2 regions of the Rossellomorea sp. KS-H15a genome follow, and region 2 is predicted to be linked to the other one. Evidence: a T-box and tRNA genes for the amino acid it is inferred to sense, from the RefSeq annotation. Region 2 holds a T-box; the other holds one or more tRNA genes.

Region 1 (10,888 bases), 640 kb from region 2:
TTTACATTCCCAGTCCCGAAGATGATTTGGAACTGTCCGGAGCTTGAAAATGCCCCTTTCACTCCATCCAATTCTTCGATGGCACTCTTGTCTATCTGAGTTTCGTCATCAATGACGAGACGCAGCCGCGTCGCACAATGTGTAGCACTCACTACATTATTTTTACCGCCCAATAAAGGGACAAGCTTTTCAGCCACTTCACGATAATTCATTAAGAATCCCTCCTGTTTATTAAAGAAAATCAATAAAAAAAGACCCAGTACCCTTAAGAGGATAGAGGTAGGTCAAAGAGAGACGCTTACCATTATCGTCTTAAAGATTCTAGGTCTTGCCTGCATGATCAGTAACAATCCTACTGTATGAAATTGATTTGAGTTCATTTTACAAGATGTAAGCGATACCGTCAACCCATTCACTTTAACAAACGCTGAATATGAAGAGCTATGTACGCTACCTCTGATAGGGGAAATTGAATGCCATATTCTTCCTCCAGATACCCGGCAATTTGTTCAGAACATTCATACGCCAGCACATACTTCACTTGAATGAGGTCAAGCATATCCTCATCAATGGGGTCAAACTGATCCCCCTGTTCGATCCTGTTCAAAGCAAAACGGAGGTGGGTAATCAACCGTTGATAGTTGATGCTCGACTCCTCCACCTCTATGGACAAGATGGATTCCACCTGTTCCACAAAATCTCTCAGGATCGTTGCCTGCTTCAACGATTCACTCATAGACGGTGCATCCATCTTCGCCGTATGGACATGCAGGGCGATATGAGCTGCCTCATCATCGGGAATTTCAATGCCCAGTTTCTCTTTGATTTCCGCCTTTGCCCATGAACCCACTTCATACTCTTTTTTATAGAGCAGCTTGATTTCGTTTAACAATTTATTTTGAATGGGGATCCCCTGCTGAAGTCTTTCCAATGCAAATGAAAGGTGATCCGTCAAAGCGATATGGATATGATCGCTTAAAGGTGCATTCAGATGACCTTCTGCATAGCTAATGATGTTTTCAGCGATTTCAATATGCTCCTCCGGCAAGGTAGCCAGGAGTTGCTGGAATTTCTCGGATGATTGCTCATGAAGGACAAATATCTTCTCAATTTTATTCTTTGGGATGATATCATTCCTCTTTTTCTGAAAGGCAATCCCACTTCCCATCACAATCTTCTCCTGGGGTCCATCCACCACTACGACAGCATTGTTGTTAAGTATTTTAAAAATGCGCATACATATCCTCCGTACGGTTCATTAACCTTATGTTACACGAGTTGAAGGATAGATAACAAGATAAGTGTGGCGATACAACATTTTCTTGATACATGGTATGCTGAAAGAAAAACGGAAAGCGGGAACAGAATGATACCTACATATTTTGAGAAAATCCAGGAAAAACTTCACGAGGTGCAAACGAAAGAAGCCGACAGAATGGCCAGTCTTGCCCAACGCATTTCTTCCTGCATCCAACAGGACGGCATCATCCACCTTTTCGGGTGCGGCCACTCTCACATCCTCTCTGAAGAGGTGTTCTACAGGGCAGGTGGACTGGTTCCGATCAACCCGATCTTGATCGAGCCCCTCATGCTCCACGAAGGCGCCGTACGTTCTTCTCAATTAGAAAGGGCAGAAGGATATGCGTCTGAGTTCATGAGTGGGCAGGATATTCAGCCTCAAGACGTGATGATCGTCCTTTCCACCTCAGGAAAGAACCCCGTCCCTATCGACGTGGCGCTTCATGCAAAGGAAAACAGTACCTATGTCGCTTCCATCAGTTCCTTTGACTATGTAGAACAAGAAACATCCAGGCACCCGAGCGGGAAATTCCTTAGTGAAGTGGTGGATCTTGCCATTAACAACCACTCCGTCGTAGGGGACGCTGTTTTGACCCACGAACGGGTGGCTGTTCCATTTTCACCTTCATCAACCGTCATCGGCGCTGCGATTTTGAAGAGCATCATGGCCGGGGCCATCGAACATATGGCAGATGAAGGATATGAGCCGCCTATCTTCATAAGTGGTAACGTGGACGGTGCGGGTGATCATAACGAAAAGCTGATCGAGAAGTACCGAATGCGGATCCCCCTTTTAACAAAAGGACTGTAATCAAAAAAGGAGCAGGAACCCTATCATCATGGGTTCCTGCTCTTTTTTCACATTCTGTCCAGGTTGATCTTAAACTTATATTTATCCGCCCGATAAACGGATCGTACCAATTCAAAAGGGGTTCCATCTTCCAGGAAAGAATCCCGTTGGATGAAGAGCACCGGCTCCCCGCTTTTCACCTTCAGATGCTTTGTATCCGCTTCTGTCACAAGTGTCGCTTCCACTGATTGAGTGGCATGACTGATGTGAAGGTTTAACTCTCTTTCGATATAATGGTACAGGGATTTCTCCAATATTTCCTGATTCAATCCAGGAAGCAGCCTGACGGGTATATAACTCGTCTCCAAGGCCATCGGTTCGCCGTTTGCAAGGCGGATCCGCTTCATCGTATAAACTAGTTCTTCTTCCTCCAGAGAAAGAAGCTCCCGGATATCCTCCGATGCCGGGGAAATTTCGAAATGCAATAATTTATTGCCAGGCTCGAGTCCCCTGCTTTTCATATCTTCGCTAAAGCTTGTCAGTCCTTGGAGGCTTTGTTCGATTTTCCGGTGGGAGACGAATGTGCCCCGCCCTTTCTCCCTATATAAGACATTCTTATTCACCAGATTGGTAATCGCCTGTCTCACGGTCATCCTGCTGATTTTAAATGACTCAGCAAGCTCCCGTTCCGATGGCAGGGCGTCCCCCGGTTTTAGCTCTTCAGACTGTATTAAATGGTTAAGGTGTTCTTCTAACTGATAATACAAAGGAAGAGGAGAATTTTTATTAACCACGAACGGTTCTCCTTTCGATCTAACGGGTTTTATTTCATTATATCTGGCATGTATATAACAGACAACAATGCGATGAGGACAATCCCTGTCCTCTCCTTTATTTCAGCTTTCTCAGCTCGTCTGCGACAAATTCCACATCCGTTCCCACAATGACTTGAAGGTTCCGATTATTCACCTTCATCACACCTTTCGCCCCGTGAGCTTTTAACGCTTTTTCGTCTACCAGTGTGACATCATTGATTTCGAGACGTAATCGTGTGGCACAGTTATCAATGACGACCAGATTTTCTTTACCACCCAGATCTTGAAGGAAGTGAGAAGCCATGATTTCGTACTTACTATTCCCGACTGAACCTTTATCCGGTGCCACCACATCTTCATCATCTTCACGACCCGGAGTCTTCAAATTAAACGTCTTGATCAAGAAAGTGAAGAGCAGGAAGTAGATGATCCCGTAAAGAATTCCGACTCCAAGTAGCAGCCAAGGTTTTTGACCAATTTTGAAATTAAGGATGTAGTCAAAGGCACCCGCCGAGAAACCGAATCCATGATGAATGCCAAGTACATAGGTAACGACCATAGAGCTCGCCGTCAGGACAGCGTGAATCCCGTAAAGGACAGGAGATAGGAACATGAAGCTGAATTCTATCGGCTCAGTGATCCCTGTTAAAAAAGAAGTGACGGCGAGTCCGATTAACATCCCTGCTACATTGGCACGCAGATGTTTTTTGGCCGTCACGATCATGGCGAGACACGCTGCCGGAAGACCGAACATCATGATCGGGAAGAAGCCGGTCTGGAACGTTCCGGCGGTAGGATCCCCTGCAAAGAAGCGTGGAATATCCCCTTTCACGACTTCACCCGCTGCATCTTTGAATGTACCGAATTCAAACCAGACGAGGGTATTCAATACATGATGCAGTCCAACCGGAATCAGGAGACGATTCAGCAGGCCGAACACACCGACTCCCGCCGCACCTGCACCGATGATCCATTCACCGATGGAATTGATCCCGCTTTGGATCGGTGGCCAGATGATACCGAAGATCCCTGCGAGTACAACCATGGATGCTGCCGTCACAATCGGAACGAAACGTCTGCCTCCAAAAAATCCGAGCCATGCCGGAAGTTTAATATCATTAAAACGGTTATATAATAAGCCTGCCACGACTCCGGATATAATCCCTCCGAAAATCGCCATATTGGAATCGGGATCCAGGGCTTTTAAACCGCCCGTCAGTACCAAATAACCAATGGCACCGGCCAATCCGGCTGTACCATTTCCATCTTTCGAAAATCCGATCGCCACACCGATCGCAAAGATTAAAGCTAAATTCTTAAATATGGCATCTCCTGCTTCAGACATGAACGCGATTCCTAATAGATCATCCTGACCCAGGCGCAGCAATAAGGCTGCTGCCGGAAGAACCGCGATGGGAAGCATGAGTGATTTACCGATTCGTTGTAAAAAACCTAACATACTATTCTCTCCTTTAGTTTCAATTGAAAGCGCTTAGACAGAATCATATCATTAAAAAGGAATAGATGTCTATACCAATTTATTCATTGGGACTTATTGCTTTATAGGTTTGTATAGGTTCCCAAACTAATTTTACATGTAAAATATTCATTCAATCCTCTAACTGGTATAGACATCTATACTTACTGGTGGTATTGTAGAATGGTAAAGTACACAAGGAGTGATTTCAATGACCTCAAATATAGAAAAACTGCTGATACTGAATGGAACGATCTATGCAGAAGATAAAGTGTATGAAAAAGGCTATATCAAAATAGAAAATGGCATGATCACCGAATTGGGTGAACGCTCCCGTTTGACCGGTATAGAAGAGTTTAAAGTGATTTCCCTTCCCCATGGGTATAGTGTGGTCCCGGGAATGATAGATATTCATATCCATGGCGTAAATGGAGCCGATACCATGGATGCGACCAGGGAAGCCCTTGATACGATGACCGGGACTCTTCCGAAAGAAGGGACCACGAGCTTCCTCGCCACAACCATGACAGAAGAGTCCGAGTCAATCGAAAAAGCATTGAAGAATACTGCAGATTATATGGCCAATCATCAAAAAGGCGGTCAGGCGGAAATTCTGGGACTTCACCTGGAAGGACCGTTCATCAACCCTGACCGGGCAGGCGCGCAGCCTCTCGATCGAATTCAAAAGCCGAGTGTCGACATATTTAAACGCTGGCAGACACTCTCTCAGAACCAAATAAAATTAGTCACCCTCGCCCCCGAGCTTGATGAGGATCATGAACTGATCTCTTACTTAAAAGAAAACGGGATCATCTCTTCAGTGGGCCACTCCAGTGCAACCTTCGATGAAGTCGGGGAAGCCATCGACGCCGGCTTGTCCCATGTGACCCATTTGTTTAATCAAATGTCAGGCCTGCATCATCGTGAGCCCGGTATTGTCGGGGCATCCTTCCTTCGACAGGAACTGATGGTGGAATTGATTACAGACGGCATCCACGTCCGCCCTGAAGTGATTCAACTCGCTTTTAATCAGATCACAGATGAACGCTTGATCCTTATCACCGATTCCATGAGGGCGAAATGTCTGAAGAATGGTCAGTATGAGCTCGGCGGCCAGATGGTGACGGTCAAGGATGGGAAGGCTTTATTGGATGAGGACACATTGGCAGGAAGCGTCCTGAAAATGAAAGATGCTTTCACAAACATTCAAACATTCACAACGGGCGATATGAGGAGTGCCATTAAAATGACCTCAGAAAATCCGGCAAGGCAATTGAATGTGTTTAACCGGAAAGGAAGCCTTTCCCCCCTTAAAGATGCAGACATCGTCATACTGGACGAAAACAAAGATGTATATGCCACAATATGCAAAGGGAAAACAGCCTATCTTCGAGAGGATGAAACTCATGAAACTAATAGAAGTTAAAGACTACCAGGAAATGAGTCATGTCGCTGCGGACTATCTGTTATCCAAGGTGAACAAAAACAAAAAAATTACCCTGGGACTAGCCACAGGAGGCACACCCCAAGGTCTTTATAAAGCATTGATCGCTGACCATCAGGAAAATAACACCTCCTATCAGCAGGTGTCTTCTTTCAATCTGGATGAATACATCGGACTGTCCGGCGATCATCCCAACAGCTACTGTCACTATATGAATGAGAACCTATTCAATCATATTGATATCCCGTTAGAAAACACACATATTCCTTCAGGGAAAGCCGCCGATCTTGACGGGGAATGTGAAGCGTATGATGAAAAGATCCATTCCGAGGGAGGAATCGACCTTCAGGTACTGGGAATCGGAAGCAATGGACATATCGGATTCAATGAGCCGGGCACTTCTTTTGACTCTCCCACCCATATTGTCGAGCTTACACAATCCACCCGTGAGGCCAATGCCCGCTACTTCGATTCCATCAATGACGTGCCGACGCATGCGATTACAATGGGTATCGCCTCCATTTTAAAAAGCAAAGAAATCCTTCTTCTCGCCTCTGGCCACTCTAAACAGAAGGCATTAAAAAAGTTAGTGGAAGGTGAAATATCAGAGGACTTTCCTGCGTCTGTCTTGAATCGCCATTTGAATGTGACGGTGATCGCCGATAAGGAAGCACTGGCTCTGGTGAAAGATCATAAATTGATGACTAGATGAAAGGGTAAGGATGTAAAAATAAAGCATGAAAAAAAGCGGTGAACAATCCAATGTTCTCCGCTTTTTTTATCATGCAAACACCATTTGTACCCAATAGTATAACAGGAATAAAGTAAATACCGTTGCAGCGGGGATGACGATCAAGGAGACACTCAAGTAATCCTTCCAGTTGACTTTAATATGATTTTGTCTCAGGATATGCATCCAGATAAGTGATGCCAGGGTGCCTATTGGTAAAAGCAGGGAACCGATATCACTGCCGATGACATTGGCAAGATAAATGGTTTTAAGCGTTATGGGGTCCAGTCCCATTTCCGTCAATGTTATCGTCCCGACCATGAGTGCAGGGTGATTATTAAAGATATTTGAAAGAATCGAAACCAATCCCCCCATGGTGAAGCTCGCCTGCAGGAGTCCCTGGTTGACGATCGGTTCACAAAGCGCAACCAGCATATCCGTCAACCCTGCATTATGCAATCCATAAATGATGACATACATGGAAAACGCAAAGATCAGAATATGCCAAGGTGTTTTTTTCAATATATCCAATGGGTTAGTACCCAAATGGTACCATCTCCATAACAGGAGTACGGTTGATCCAAGTACCGCAACCAATTCAATCGGGATCGCAAAGAAGGAAGCGACGAAAAGGAGACAGCGCATGACGAAGACAAACAGTAGCACTTTCAACATGAAGGCTGTTCGCTTTTTCTTGGTTTCCACTGAAATCGTCCCTTTCAGTGGATGGAAATTCTTCGTGAAAAATCTCTCTTCCACATCATGTGTGGACCTTGGTAATGTCTTCGGTAATTTATTCTTTAATACGATGAACATCAGCACTGACATGAACACCAATCCTAATGTCGCAGGTACAAACATCATGGCCGTATGCATGTAGAGGGTCATATGAACAATCTCCAGTGCAATCAAGTTCACAATATTACTTACTCCAATCGGGGCACTAGAAGCGGTGGCAATCAGAGCACCACTCAATAGATACGGAATCATTTCATGGGGTTTTAGTCGAAGATTTTTAAGAAGCAGAATCAGGATGGGGGTTGTAATGAGAATACTTCCATCGTTATTGAATAACAGGGTCATGGTGAAACAAAGCAATTGAATGTACCAATATAAGCGATATCCTGAGTATTTAGACCATTTCACCATACGGGCAGCCACCCAGTGAAAAAAACCGAAGCTTTCTAAAATGACTGCCATGACAATGGTTGCCATGATCGTAATAGACGCCCCCCCTATTTTATCGATGATATCTGCAACGTCAGAGAAGGATACAGTCCCCATCATAAAGATGATCAACGCCCCTACTGATGCAGGCCATGCCTCATTCATCCCACCGGGCCTCAAAAAAATCACTACCATCGTCATCACGAATACAAATATCGTCATTCCTATCGTGAAAGACATATTTATTCTCCTTTCTAAATGATCGGCATGCACAGTTTGATCTGCATGTCCCATTCCCTATATGTATATTCACCCCTATAGAAGTGGACTGGTTTTTCACCTAAATCTAGCAAAATGTATGTTTGTCACTCTAGTATATTTGCCGGTCCGTGACAGGTGCGGAGGAAGCATGGCGGTACAATTATTAAACAAACGCCCTTATATAGTTTCAGGAGGGACCAAGCCCTGTATAATGAATTTTTTTAAGCAAAGCAAAGAATATTTCAAAAAAGCATTGACGGAAGGCATGAACATTTCATATAATAAATCTTGACCGAATCACGGGGCATTAGCTCAGCTGGGAGAGCGTTTGGCTGGCAGCCAAAAGGTCAGCGGTTCGATCCCGCTATGCTCCATACCGAAATGACATAAAAAGGCGTCCTTATTTATACAATAAGGACGCCTTTTTTATTGTGTTGAAAATGGGTTTATTGTCCTGGTTCTAAGGGTAGTAGATAAAAAGTAAATTTATGGATAAAATATGACGTTGTATGACTCTATCCGCAAAAGGAGAATGATATGAAACCCATAAAGCCTCTATTTCGTTTAGCCTTGTTACTCCTCCTTCTAACAGGATGTCAGGGAGATGCAGAAAATGCCGCTACTAAGGAAAAAGGCGGACAGAATCCCGGTCAACCTGCCCAGGCTTCCAAGGATGTGGACTTATCAAATACCCCGGAAGAATGGATCAATGAGGATGAGGGCGAACTCTATCAAAAATACATAGAAAAGAAAAGCTGGTCCAAAGAACCCGAAGCCTATAAAAAAGCTACAGGGAAGGCCATCGATGAATATATGAAGAACATCGTTACGAAAGAAACGGAGAAATGGACCGAACAAAATTGGACACAGTCCATCCTCTCAAGCCTCCAGACGGGGTACGGTGATATTGCCTCTGAGCTTGAAAACTATGAGGTCGTATATGAGGAAATGAAGCTTCCCGATGGTAGACTTCTGCAGGATGTCCCGATGGATGAAATCACCGAAAAAGAAGACAAAAAGGTGAATGTCGCCTTGTTGATCGATTCAAGCGGAAGTATGAAAGCCGACGTGGATGGTGAAAGCAAGATGTCCCTTGCCAAGGATAGCCTGAAAAGCCTCGCAAAGGAGTTACCCGAATCCGTGAATGTTTCCCTGATCGCGTTCGGACATAAGGGAACAGGCAGTGATGCCGATAAAGACATGTCATGTAAGGCAGTCGCGTCTATCTATCCCCTTCAACCGTATGAGGAGGGCGCCTTCTCGGAATCACTGAAGAAATTCGATCCGAAGGGCTGGACCCCACTGGCATCAAGCATCGAATTGGCCAACGAACAACTTACTTCCCATAGTGACGAAAAGACGGAGAACTTCATCTATGTCGTGAGCGATGGAATCGAAACCTGCGATGGGGATCCCGTGGCTGCTGCCAAAAAGGTGAAGGCGGACAATACCAATGTCAAAATCAATATTATCGGATTCGATGTGGACTCAGAAGCCGACGGGCAATTGAAGAAGGTGGCAGAGGCCGGTGGCGGAGAGTACTCCTCTGTGAAATCGAAACAAGAATTGTCTGAAATTGAGAACGTGTGGAAAGAAGTCATCAATAAAAATACGTGGAGATGGTGGGCTGTCAATCGGTTCAGTGATAATGTTTGGACGACAGTCGATCATTATAATGCCTTGAGGGATATCGTCTCTACCTATCAAACGATGATTCGGAATGAAGAAAACAGGATGATCCAGATTCTCAATCGCCTGGAAAAAGAGGAGCTCATTGATTCAGAGAAACGCTCTGCCATCTCTTCTCTCCTGGATGACCGTCAAGAGAAAATCAGGAACTACCTGAATGACCTGGAGTCCAATAAGCACGAAGAAGTGAAAACCGTTTCTGATGAGCTGGATAAACGATTGGATGCGATCAAAAAGCAGGTTGGGATATAAACTGGGAGCCGGTCATATGACCGGTCTCTTTTTTCGTGTGATTTGATTGACTTTTCTGAATACTGTAAGTACCATTTTCTTTATAAGGAAAAGCACGCCGATTACATACGCTTCCTTTTGACGATTGCATTTCTTCCGGCAGAGATGAAAGGAGAACAAAGATCATGAATCAGTATGGAAACCAAGTCCAAAATGAAATTTATCAAAGGAAGGTCCGTCCCTCCATCCCTTTCCGGTTTGAAGAGCTGGAACAAATGGCACGGGAAAAGCTTGAGGACGGCCCGTTTTATTATGTGGCGGGAGGTGCAGGCGGTGAGGGGACGATGCACGCGAACAGGAGTGCCCTCGACCGCTGGCAGATCGTCCCCCGTATGCTGAATAATGTCGAGAACCGCGACCTGAACGTGACTTTATTCGGGGAAATCTACTCCTCCCCCCTCCTCCTTGCACCGATCGGAGTACAATCCATCGTTCACCCTGATGGGGAGCTGGCGTCAGCCCGCGCGGCGGCATCCATGAATGTCCCGTTCATTGCAAGTTCAGCGTCTACTTACTCCATGGAAGAAATCGCTTCCGTCATGGGGGAGTCCCCAAGATGGTTCCAGCTGTATTGGAGTAATGACCTTGAGATTGCAGCAAGTATGCTTCAGAGGGCTGAAGCGTCAGGATACTCCGCTATCGTCGTGACCCTTGATGCCCCGATGATGGCGTGGCGTGAATACGACCTTGAAAACGCCTATCTTCCCTTTTTGTCGGGAGAAGGAGTCGGTAATTACGTGAGCGATCCTGTCTTTCGTTCAAAATTGAAAGAACCCCCTGAAGTCGACCGGAATGCAGCTGCCATCCTCTGGTCCCAAGTGTTTGGCAATGCAAGACTGACATGGGATGACCTGGACTTTCTGCGTGTACATACGAGTCTGCCGATCCTGCTGAAAGGCATTCTCCATCCCGACGACGCCAAGCT
Region 2 (10,888 bases):
TAGATCAGCCAAGATTTGCACTACCGTACTTTCAGCGAAGCGTTGAATTGAATGAAGAAGACATCGAAGCGCGTTTCCAATTAGGATTGTGTCTTGCGAAAGTGGAAGCATATGAAGAAGCGATCACTCAATTATCCCAAGTGGTGGAAGCGGATCCTGAGCATGCAGATGCCTATTACAATCTGGGGGTTGCGTATGCTGGGCATAAGGATGATGCGGATACGGCACTCATGTATTTTAACAAAGCCATTGACGTTCAACCTGATCATATGCTGGCGGGTTATGGAATCAAGATGATCGAAAAGCTTAAAAATGAACAAAGTGAATAGTTAGGGGGTTCACTGCCTTGAGCCAGCAAGACTCTTTAAAGCTGTTTGGTGAGGAAGAAATATATATAAAAGGAAGGCATCTTGTCACGATTTTTCATAATGAGGAGAACCTTTATTCGGTGGTCAGAATCCGTGTGGATGAAACGAATGATTCTTATGAGGATAAAGAAGCGGTCGTAACCGGGAATTTCCCTAAGATACATGAAGATGATACCTATATATTTTATGGTAGATTTCAAGAGCATCCAAGATTCGGCATGCAGTTTCATGCCAATCATTTCAAGAAAGAAATACCCCAAACCACACAGGGTGTCGTCCATTATTTATCAAGTGATCTCTTCAAAGGGATCGGGAAAAAAACAGCTGAAAAGATCGTTGAGCATATCGGGGAAAATGCGATCAGTAAAATACTCGAAAATCCAAGCCTTTTAGATGAAATTCCAAAGCTTCCAAAGGAAAAGGCTAAGAGTATCTATGATACGTTATCTGAGCATCAGGGACTCGAGCGGGTCATGATCATGCTGAATGAGCTTGGATTCGGTCCTCAGATTTCCATGAAGGTCTATCAGGCTTACAAAGAGCAGGCACTTGAAATCATTCAAAAGAATCCTTATAAGCTTGTGGAAGATATTGAAGGGATCGGCTTTACCCGGGCAGATGAATTGGGGTCCAAGATTGGTTTGACAGGCAGTCACCCGGACCGGATCAAAGCAGGCTGTTTATATACCCTGGAACAAACATGTGTCAAGCAGGGTCATGTGTATCTTGAAGCGGAAGAACTCATTGTTACGGTGAAAGAGCTCCTTGAGAAAAGTCAGCCAGAAAGAATCGAATACACGGACATTTCCACTCAATTGGTTTCCTTGGAGGAAGAAAGCAAAGTCATCGGTGAAGGGACGAAGGTGTATGTTCCTTCCCTCTATTTCTCTGAAAAGGGGATTGTGACGAATATCGAAAAGATATTGTCCCAGACACAGTATAAAGATCAATTCCCCCAGTCTGAATTCCTTCTGTCACTGGGTGCCCTGGAGGACAGGCTAGGGGTACAGTATGCGCCTTCTCAAAAGGAAGCCATCGAGACGGCATTGATGTCTCCCATGCTCCTGTTGACGGGTGGACCGGGTACGGGGAAGACCACTGTCATTCAGGGGATCGTCGAACTGTTCGCCGATCTTCACGGGTGTTCTTTGGATCCCAAGGATTACAAAGATGAACCGTTCCCGGTATTGCTCACGGCCCCTACAGGACGTGCAGCTAAGCGGATGACAGAATCTACGGGGCTGCCGGCCATGACGATCCACCGACTCCTCGGATGGAATGGTCAGGAAGGATTTCAGAGCGATGAAGAACGGGCCATCGAGGGCAAGCTGTTGATTGTGGACGAAGTGTCCATGGTCGACACTTGGCTGGCCCATCAATTGCTGAAGGCTCTGCCTGATGATATTCAAGTGATATTTGTCGGGGATGAAGATCAATTGCCGTCCGTCGGTCCGGGTCAGGTACTGAAGGACTTGTTGAATTCGGAAAGCGTGCCGACTGTCAGGTTGACGGATATATACAGGCAGGAAGAGGGTTCCTCGATCATTGAACTTGCTCACTATATGAAAAGGGGACAGGTTCCCGCCGATTTGACCAAACAGCAAAAAGATCGTTCGTTCTTTCCCTGCAGGACGAATCAGATTTCAGAGGTCGTTCAGAAAGTGGTGGAAAATGCCAAGAAGAAGGGCTACTCACCTAAAGATATACAGGTCCTTGCCCCAATGTACAGGGGCCCTGCAGGGATCGACCGCTTGAATGAACTTCTTCAGGAAATCTTTAATAGTAACGATGGGACACGGAAAGAAATCGCCTTCGGGGACGTGAAATACCGGATCGGTGATAAAGTCCTTCAGCTTGTCAATCAGCCTGAAAACAATGTTTTCAACGGGGATATAGGTGAAATCGTTTCGATCTTTTATGCGAAGGAAAACACCGAGAAACAGGACATGATCATCGTTTCGTATGAAGGCAATGAGGTCACGTATACACGGCAGGACCTCATGCAAATCACCCATGCGTATTGCTGCTCGATCCATAAATCCCAGGGAAGCGAATTTCCCATTGTCATTTTACCCGTCGTAAAGAGCTATTACCGGATGTTACGGAGAAATCTCCTATACACGGCCATTACAAGGAGCAAGCAATTTCTCATTCTCTGCGGAGAGCTGGATGCTTTCAAGCTTGGAGTGGAGAGGGAAGATGATTTTCTCAGGAAAACGACCTTGAGTGAGAAGCTGAGAGGCATACTGCATCACGAGGGGCGTCGTGTGGAAGAAGATTTATCAGAAGGGGACATACCCATTGAAGAAGTCCTTCTGAATGAAGACCCGATGATTGGAATGGAAGGGATCAGCCCTTACGATTTCATGAAGGCATAAAGTTGATGAATGAAGATGTCATTCATCAACTTTTTTTAAGTTTATTGTCAACTAAAACAAAATTTAAGTTGACATATATTTAATGAAAGCGATATCCTTATCTTGTAGAAAAAATGACAGATGGGGGAAGACAGATGAGCAGAAAATTAAGGACAATCGATCTTACACTGGCAGGGATGTTTGTTGCACTTATGGCGATCGGTGCCAACATCACCACATTCGTACCTTTTATGGTAGTAGGCGGTGTGCCCATTACTTTACAGACGTTTTTCGCCATTTTAGCAGGGGCGATCCTTGGAAGCAGGGTCGGGGCGATTTCCATGACAGTGTACGCATTGGTCGGTCTTGTAGGGGTCCCGGTATTTGCCCGATTTGGAGCAGGGTTATCTTCTATAGTAAGCCCGACATTCGGATTTATCGTTTCGTTTATCTTCACAGCTTACATTACCGGTAAAATCGTGGAAAAACATAAAGGGATCAAAGTATATATCTTCGCCGCACTGGTCGGGATGGCCGTCAATTATGTAGTCGGAACAAACTGGATGTACGCTGCATATAAGTTCTGGGCACAAGCTCCGGAAGGATTCACCTATAAGCTCGCATGGGCATGGATGGTGGTTCCGCTTCCGAAGGACATCATTTTAGCCGTCTGTGCTGGTGTCATGGCCCATCGTTTAGAAAAATCGGTTCTGTCAAAAAGTACATTTAGAAATTTGAAGCGTGCCGCTTAATGGGGAGGTTGTCAGATGAAAACGTGGAAAACACTTGCAGATGAGGTCATCGAGGGAAGGGAACTAACGAACGAAGAAGCTTTAGCCATCCTGAAAAGTCCGGATGATGAGCTTCTGGAGCTGTTGCACAGCGCGTACGTGATCCGGAAACATTATTATGGAAATAAGGTCAAATTAAATATGATCATTAATACAAAATCGGGACTGTGTCCTGAGAATTGTGGGTACTGTTCCCAGTCAAGCGTCTCTGATGCACCGATTGAGAAGTACCGCATGGTGGATAAAGAAACCATCATGAAGGGAGCCGAAAATGCTCATCAACTGAATGTCGGCACTTACTGCATCGTGGCAAGTGGCCGTGGTCCGAGCAATCGGGAAGTGGATCATGTTGTATCGGCCGTTAAAGAAATCAAGGAACAGTATAATTTGAAAGTATGCGCATGTCTAGGATTATTAAAGGGTGACCAGGCGAAACGGTTAAAGGAAGCAGGGGTGGACCGCTACAACCATAACATCAATACGTCCGTTAATCATCATGAAAACATCACCACTTCCCATACATATGAAGACAGGGTGAATACCGTAGAGCAGGCAAAAGCAGAAGGTATTTCCCCTTGCTCCGGAATCATTGTCGGCATGAAAGAAACGCTGCAGGATGTGGTGGATATGGCACATAGCCTGAAGGTCCTCGATGCTGACTCGATACCGGTCAATTTCCTTCATGCCATCGATGGGACACCTCTTGAAGGAACGGATGAACTGAACCCGAGGTATTGCTTAAAGGTCCTTTGCTTGATGCGCTTCATCAATCCAACGAAAGAGATCAGGATTTCCGGTGGGCGTGAAGTGAACCTGCGAAGCCTTCAGCCACTGGGCCTTTATCCTGCAAACTCGATCTTTGTCGGGGATTACCTTACGACAGCCGGACAGGACGGCACAGCGGACCATAAAATGCTTGAAGATCTCGGATTTGAAATTGATTATGTAAAAGAAGAAATCGGGCAGTCCGTCACCACTCCATAAAAATTCAATGGATGCTATGGAAAAGGTTACTCCTTATGAATTCAGGAAAATATCCCACACTATATAAGAACGTTGATATTGCATCAATGTTTGGGCGTCAGAACTCATTAAACAAGTATAAAACATGCACTGATTGGACATGATGGTAGGGAATAATCACCATTATCCGGTGAAGCCCTGAGGTGAACGTACCGATGAAGTGTCCAAATTGTCAGAGTAAAGATATCGGAAAGATCGGCATCAACCAATACTATTGTTGGGGATGTTATATTGAACTTTCCTTGTCTAAGGGAGTCATTCACACTCACCAGGTGGAAGAGGATGGATCACTCAGCTCCTTAGATGACTTGTTTGATGAGGAAGAACGCCGACTAAGCTAGGAAGAGGTGTCTTTCTTGAATAAAACATTTGCATCCATCGTTGGTTTTGGAGCAGGAGTCGCGGCTTCCATCTATTCTCAAAGGTCCAATATGATGAGTCAGAGACAAATGAAACGAATCCGTAAACAAGTAAAGAAACTTTTTTAACAGCCGAAAGAGACTGGCTCATTGTGGGTCAGTCTCTTTTTTTGTTCTTTAATAAAGGAGGGCGAATGAATCCCCATGAATAAAACCACCTCTTATCTTCAAACACTAGAGGAGAAAAGAGGGAGGTGTGGATGGTGGAAAGAAAATCTTATACAAGATGGATATACAGGCTTTCGATGGCCCTCATTCTTGCATTATTTTTATATGTACTCTATTTATTGAAGCCTGTATGGCATCCGGTATTAGAGGTCTTATTCTTTTCCCTGCTTCCTTTCTTCATAGGCGGGTTCATTGCCTACCTGCTTCATCCTGTAGTGGAGAAACTGCATGAAGCAGGTATTCACAGGGGGATCGCCATCCTCTTCATCTACCTCCTTTTCTTTGGGGGATTGGGCTATGCCATCTATAAAGGGACCCCGGCCGTCATTCATCAGCTGAAGGATTTATCGGAGAACGCGCCGGTTTTCACAGAGCAGTACCAGGGCTGGCTGAAGGTTGTTCAGAGTGAGACTTCCACATGGCCGGACGGAATCCAGTCACAGCTTGAGAAGAGAATAGACGGACTCGAAGCGTGGGTGACGGGCCTTGTGGCTTTGGTGCTGGCGACGGTGATGAAGTTCATGAACAGTCTGCTCATCGTGGCCATCATTCCCTTCGTATCCTTTTATTTATTAAAGGATATTACAAAAGTAAAGGCGTTCATGTGGCAGCTTACCCCGAAACAGTGGAGGCAGAGTGCGATATCATTTTCACATGATGTGGATGAATCCCTCGGTGGTTATATCCGGGGGCAGCTCTTGGTTTGCTTGATCATCGGTGGTATTTCAGCCGCCACCCTATGGCTGATCGGTATGAAATACCCCCTCATTCTCGGCTTGATCATTGGCGTGACGAATGTGATCCCGTATTTCGGCCCGATCATTGGGGCTGTCCCGGCAGCCATCATCGCAAGTACGATCTCCACGAATATGGTGATCTATGTTGTCATTATGGTGGTGGTCCTGCAGTTCTTGGAGGGTAACATCCTATCACCACTCATCGTCGGTAAAAGTCTTCATATGCACCCTTTATTCATCATGGGTGCTTTAATCCTGGGAGGCGAGGTAGGCGGTGTGATCGGCATGATTGTAGCAGTTCCCTTTCTTGCCGTCATTAAAGTGGCCATTTTACACGGAAGGACCCATTTTCTTCATACAAAGATCGATGAATAGCTGAAAAATGGGAATGATCATTGACAAATACGATGAATATTTCTATAATCCAACATATACAAGTATTCGCATAAAATGAAAGCAATGAAGGACCGAGTACGTTATAGTCCATCTTCCAGAGAGAAATCCCCCAGGGTGTAAGGGATTTTAGATGAAGGATAACGGAATGCTAATCCTGAGTGCAGGTAAAGCCTGCCGTCCAGCCGCGTTAAGGTGCATTGAGGGATGAATGAACGAAGGTTTATTCATAACCAGGGTGGTACCGCGAGAAACAGCTCTCGTCCCTGTTTTAGGGATGAGGGCTTTTTTGTATTCTTTTTTAACCATACATACAAAGGAGGAAGCTTGATATGAACAAATTAACAGGCGCAGAAATTCGTCAGAAGTTTTTAGATTTCTTTCAGGAAAAAGGACACGGAGTAGAACCGAGTGCATCACTCGTTCCCCATGAAGATCCTTCCCTATTATGGATCAACAGTGGGGTAGCGACATTAAAGAAATATTTTGATGGCCGTGTGATCCCTCAAAATCCACGAATCGTGAATGCCCAAAAATCGATTCGTACGAACGACATCGAGAATGTAGGGAAGACAGCACGACATCATACATTCTTCGAGATGCTCGGGAACTTCTCGATCGGTGATTACTTTAAGGTAGAAGCAATTGAATGGGCATGGGAGTTCCTCACGGATGAAAAGTGGGTTGGCTTCGATCCTGAAAAGCTTTCCGTCACGATCCACCCGGAAGATCACGAAGCATTTGACATCTGGAACCAAAAAGTGGGGGTCCCTGCGGAACGCATCATCCGTATCGAAGGGAACTTCTGGGATATCGGAGAAGGCCCGAGTGGTCCGAATACAGAAATCTTCTATGATCGCGGACCTGAATACGGAGACAATCCCGAAGATCCAGAATTATATCCAGGCGGGGAAAATGATCGTTATCTTGAAGTGTGGAATCTGGTGTTCTCACAATTCAATCACAATCCTGACGGGACGTACACACCGCTTCCGAAGAAGAACATTGATACTGGCATGGGCCTCGAGCGAATGGCGTGCGTCGTTCAGGAAGTCCCTACGAACTTTGATACCGATTTATTTATGCCGATCATTGCTGCAACGGAAGAAATTTCAGGGAAGTCTTACGGCAAAGACAACGATACGGATGTAGCTTTCAAAGTTATTGCCGATCATATCAGAACGGTTTCCTTTGCGATCGGTGACGGGGCCCTTCCATCCAATGAAGGCCGCGGGTATGTCTTAAGAAGACTTCTTCGCCGCGCTGTACGCTTTGCCAAACAGATCGAAATCAACCGCCCATTCATGTATGAATTGGTTCCTGTCGTTTCTGAAATCATGGTTGACTTCTATCCGGAAGTGAAGCAAAAAGCAGAATTCATCCAAAAAGTGGTGAAAAATGAAGAGGACCGTTTCCATGAGACATTGAATGAAGGTTTGGCTATCCTTTCATCCATCGTCAAGGTACAAAAGTCTTCCGGAAGTAACGTGATTCCTGGTGAAGATGTCTTCCGTCTTTATGACACGTATGGTTTCCCTGTTGAATTAACGGAAGAGTACGCAGAAGAAGAAGGATTGACGGTTGATCATGAAGGTTTTGAGAGAGAGATGGAAGGTCAGCGTGAAAGAGCGAGATCTGCCCGCCAGGATGTAGGAAGCATGCAGGTGCAGGGTGGAGTGCTGAGTGATATTACAGTGGAAAGCCGCTTTGTCGGATATGACACACTCGAAAGTAATTCGACAGTCCTTGAATTATTGGTGGACAATGAACGTCAGCCTCAGGTCGGTAAAGGTCAGGAATGCCAGTTCATCCTCAACGAGACTCCTTTCTATGCAGAAAGCGGTGGACAGATCGGGGATAAGGGATATATCGAAGCAGATGGCGTAAGAGTATTCGTCAAAACGGTCAAAAAAGCACCTAATGGACAAAACCTTCACACGGCCGTTGTAGAAGAGGGGACATTGGAGCAGGGGGCCGAGGTCCTTGCAAGGGTTTCAAGAGAATCCAGAACAAAAGTGGAGAAAAACCATACAGCGACCCACATTCTTCATCAGGCATTGAAAGACGTCCTTGGAGAACACGTGAATCAGGCAGGTTCCCTTGTTGAACCGGATCGTCTGCGCTTTGATTTCTCTCATTTCGGATCTGTATCACCAGAAGAAATGGAACGGATCGAAGCCATCGTCAATGAGAAGGTTTGGAAAGCGATGTCAGTGAACACGGCCCTGAAATCTCTAACCGAGGCTAAAGAGATGGGTGCCATGGCGTTATTCGGTGAGAAATATGGTTCAGAAGTACGTGTCGTATCGATTGGAGACTACAGCCTGGAGCTTTGCGGAGGCTGTCACGTATCCAATACATCCGAGATCGGCTTATTCAAGATCCTCTCTGAAAGCGGGATCGGTGCCGGTACCAGACGGATCGAAGCCTTTACAGCAGAAAATGCGTATACAGTATTGAATGATCAGGTATCTCAACTGAAAGAGGTTGCAGCGAAACTGAAATCGAATCCGAAAGAAGTAGTCAATCGAGTAGACTCATTATTAGGTGAGATGAAAGAGCTTCAAAGGGAAAATGAATCTTTATCTGCAAAGTTGTCTAACATAGAAGCAGGTAGCTTGACGGATCAAGTGAAGGTCATCGATGGTGTGAATGTCCTGTCTGCGAAAGTGGCAGCCGGTGACAGCAACGGACTGCGCACGATGATGGATGATCTGAAGCAGAAGCTTTCATCCGGGGTAATCGTACTGGCAACAACTGGTGACGACAAAGTGACCATCATTGCAGGAGTTACGGATGACTTAGTCGAAAAAGGATATCATGCCGGCAAATTGGTGAAAGAAGTCGCTTCCCGCTGTGGCGGAGGAGGCGGTGGCCGTCCGGACATGGCCCAGGCTGGCGGTAAAAATCCGGAAAAAGTCGAAGAAGCCCTTCAATTTGTAGAAGAATGGGTCAAATCCATTTAACTCCGTGTGAAAGTGGTGTACAATGGAGGTAACGATTAACAATTCGGTTGTCAAAAAGACAAGCCTAAAGAGAGGTGCTAAAAATGAGTTCTTTTGACAAAACGATGCGGTTTGATTTTTCAGAGGAGCCGTTCGAACATGACGTGAAAGAAGTGCTCTTACAGGTTCACGATGCTCTGCAGGAAAAAGGGTACAACCCGATCAATCAAATCGTAGGATACTTATTATCTGGAGACCCGGCTTACATTCCCAGACATCAGGATGCCAGAAATATCATCCGCCGTTTAGAACGAGATGAGATCATCGAAGAATTAGTCAAATCGTATTTGAAACAACACAAAGAGGGATAATAGATGCGTGTAATGGGTTTAGACGTTGGTTCTAAAACAGTCGGAGTCGCAATCAGCGATGAGCTTGGCTGGACAGCTCAGGGAATTGAAACGATTAAGATCGACGAAGATCAAGGTGTGTTCCGGATGGATCGAATAAAGAAACTTGCCGATGAATACCAGGTGGATACCGTTGTGGTTGGAATGCCTAAAAACATGAATAACACGATCGGTCCGCGTGGGGAAGCGTCTAAAGCTTATGGAGAATTGATTCAACAGGAGTTATCCCTTCCCATTAAATACTGGGATGAAAGGCTGAGCACCATGGCTGCTGAACGAGTGCTGTTAGAAGCTGACGTCAGCAGGAAGAAACGTAAGAAAGTGATCGACAAAATGGCTGCGATGATGATCCTTCAAGGATATCTTGACAGCCAAAAATAATGAGGTGAATGTTCATGGAACACGGAGAAAAACAAATTACAGTAGTTGACGAACAAGGAAATGAGCAATTATGCGAGGTCCTTTTCACATTTGAATCAGATAAATTCAATAAATCGTACGTCCTTTACTATCCACTTGGGGCAGATGAGAACGACGAAGAAGAAATCGAAATTCATGCATCTGCATTCATGCCTGGTGACGAAGGCCAGGAAGGCGAATTAAAGCCGATTGAAACAGAAGAAGAGTGGGACATGATCGAAGAAATGTTAAACACTTTCCTTGATGAAGAAGAAGACGCTGAATAAGCAGTCGTCATAGGACTATATGAAACAGGGACCGCAAAAAGGGACAAATAATTCACCCTTTTTGCAGGTCCCTGTTTCACTTTGTGCAAAATATTGTATAATAGTGGAGATGATGTCGAATTGCGCATGACGGATAGCCCGCTTTTTTGCTCGAAGGGGGGAAATGAAAGCGTTGGAAGAAAAGAAAAAGATAAAAGAGACACTTATGAAGAAATTGCTTGAAAGGCAAGAGGAGGCCAAAGTCATTAGAAAAGTAGTAGGACTTGTCATTCTTTGTCTTGTCATTATCATAGGGGGAACGGCCATTGGAGGCTACCTTTATGTGAATTCAGCCCTGAAACCGGTTGATCCTGATAATACGAAAACGGTGAAAGTGGACATCCCCATTGGCTCCGGGGTATCGAGTATAGGAAAAATCCTGGAGGACAAAGGGATCGTTAAGAATTCAACAGTCTTTAAATATTACGTGAAATTCAATAACGAAGCAGGATTCCAGGCAGGTTCTTATGATTTGACGCCTTCCATGACCTTGAATGAAATCGTCAACAGCTTGAAGACTGGTAAGGTCATGAGGAAAGCAGAATTCAAGAT

The links. A T-box is a leader RNA that pairs with one kind of tRNA and senses whether it is charged. The one in region 2 lies ahead of alaS (alanine--tRNA ligase), so its partner is inferred to be a tRNA-Ala.
Region 1: it encodes a tRNA-Ala, which carries the amino acid that the T-box ahead of alaS (alanine--tRNA ligase) is inferred to sense. The anticodon was not compared.

Annotation. Positions count from the first base shown of each region.
Region 1 is NZ_CP096886.1:4,138,393-4,149,280, forward strand. Features, by position in the region: gene M1J35_RS21275 (sucrose-specific PTS transporter subunit IIBC) at 1-212, opposite strand, end outside; gene M1J35_RS21280 (PRD domain-containing protein) at 413-1,237, opposite strand; gene M1J35_RS21285 (SIS domain-containing protein) at 1,367-2,110, shown strand; gene M1J35_RS21290 (GntR family transcriptional regulator) at 2,158-2,883, opposite strand; gene nagE (N-acetylglucosamine-specific PTS transporter subunit IIBC) at 2,981-4,363, opposite strand; gene nagA (N-acetylglucosamine-6-phosphate deacetylase) at 4,593-5,807, shown strand; gene nagB (glucosamine-6-phosphate deaminase) at 5,788-6,537, shown strand; gene M1J35_RS21310 (arsenic transporter) at 6,607-7,962, opposite strand; tRNA gene M1J35_RS21315 (tRNA-Ala) at 8,285-8,357, shown strand; gene M1J35_RS21320 (vWA domain-containing protein) at 8,521-9,924, shown strand; gene M1J35_RS21325 (lactate 2-monooxygenase) at 10,089-10,888, shown strand, end outside.
Region 2 is NZ_CP096886.1:3,495,725-3,506,612, reverse strand. Features, by position in the region: gene M1J35_RS17990 (tetratricopeptide repeat protein) at 1-329, shown strand, start outside; gene M1J35_RS17985 (SF1B family DNA helicase RecD2) at 347-2,746, shown strand; gene M1J35_RS17980 (biotin transporter BioY) at 2,881-3,477, shown strand; gene bioB (biotin synthase BioB) at 3,493-4,500, shown strand; gene M1J35_RS17970 (hypothetical protein) at 4,695-4,880, shown strand; gene M1J35_RS17965 (YrzQ family protein) at 4,896-5,027, shown strand; gene M1J35_RS17960 (AI-2E family transporter) at 5,159-6,238, shown strand; T-box leader at 6,314-6,527, shown strand; gene alaS (alanine--tRNA ligase) at 6,589-9,222, shown strand; gene M1J35_RS17950 (IreB family regulatory phosphoprotein) at 9,306-9,572, shown strand; gene ruvX (Holliday junction resolvase RuvX) at 9,576-9,992, shown strand; gene M1J35_RS17940 (DUF1292 domain-containing protein) at 10,007-10,297, shown strand; gene mltG (endolytic transglycosylase MltG) at 10,461-10,888, shown strand, end outside.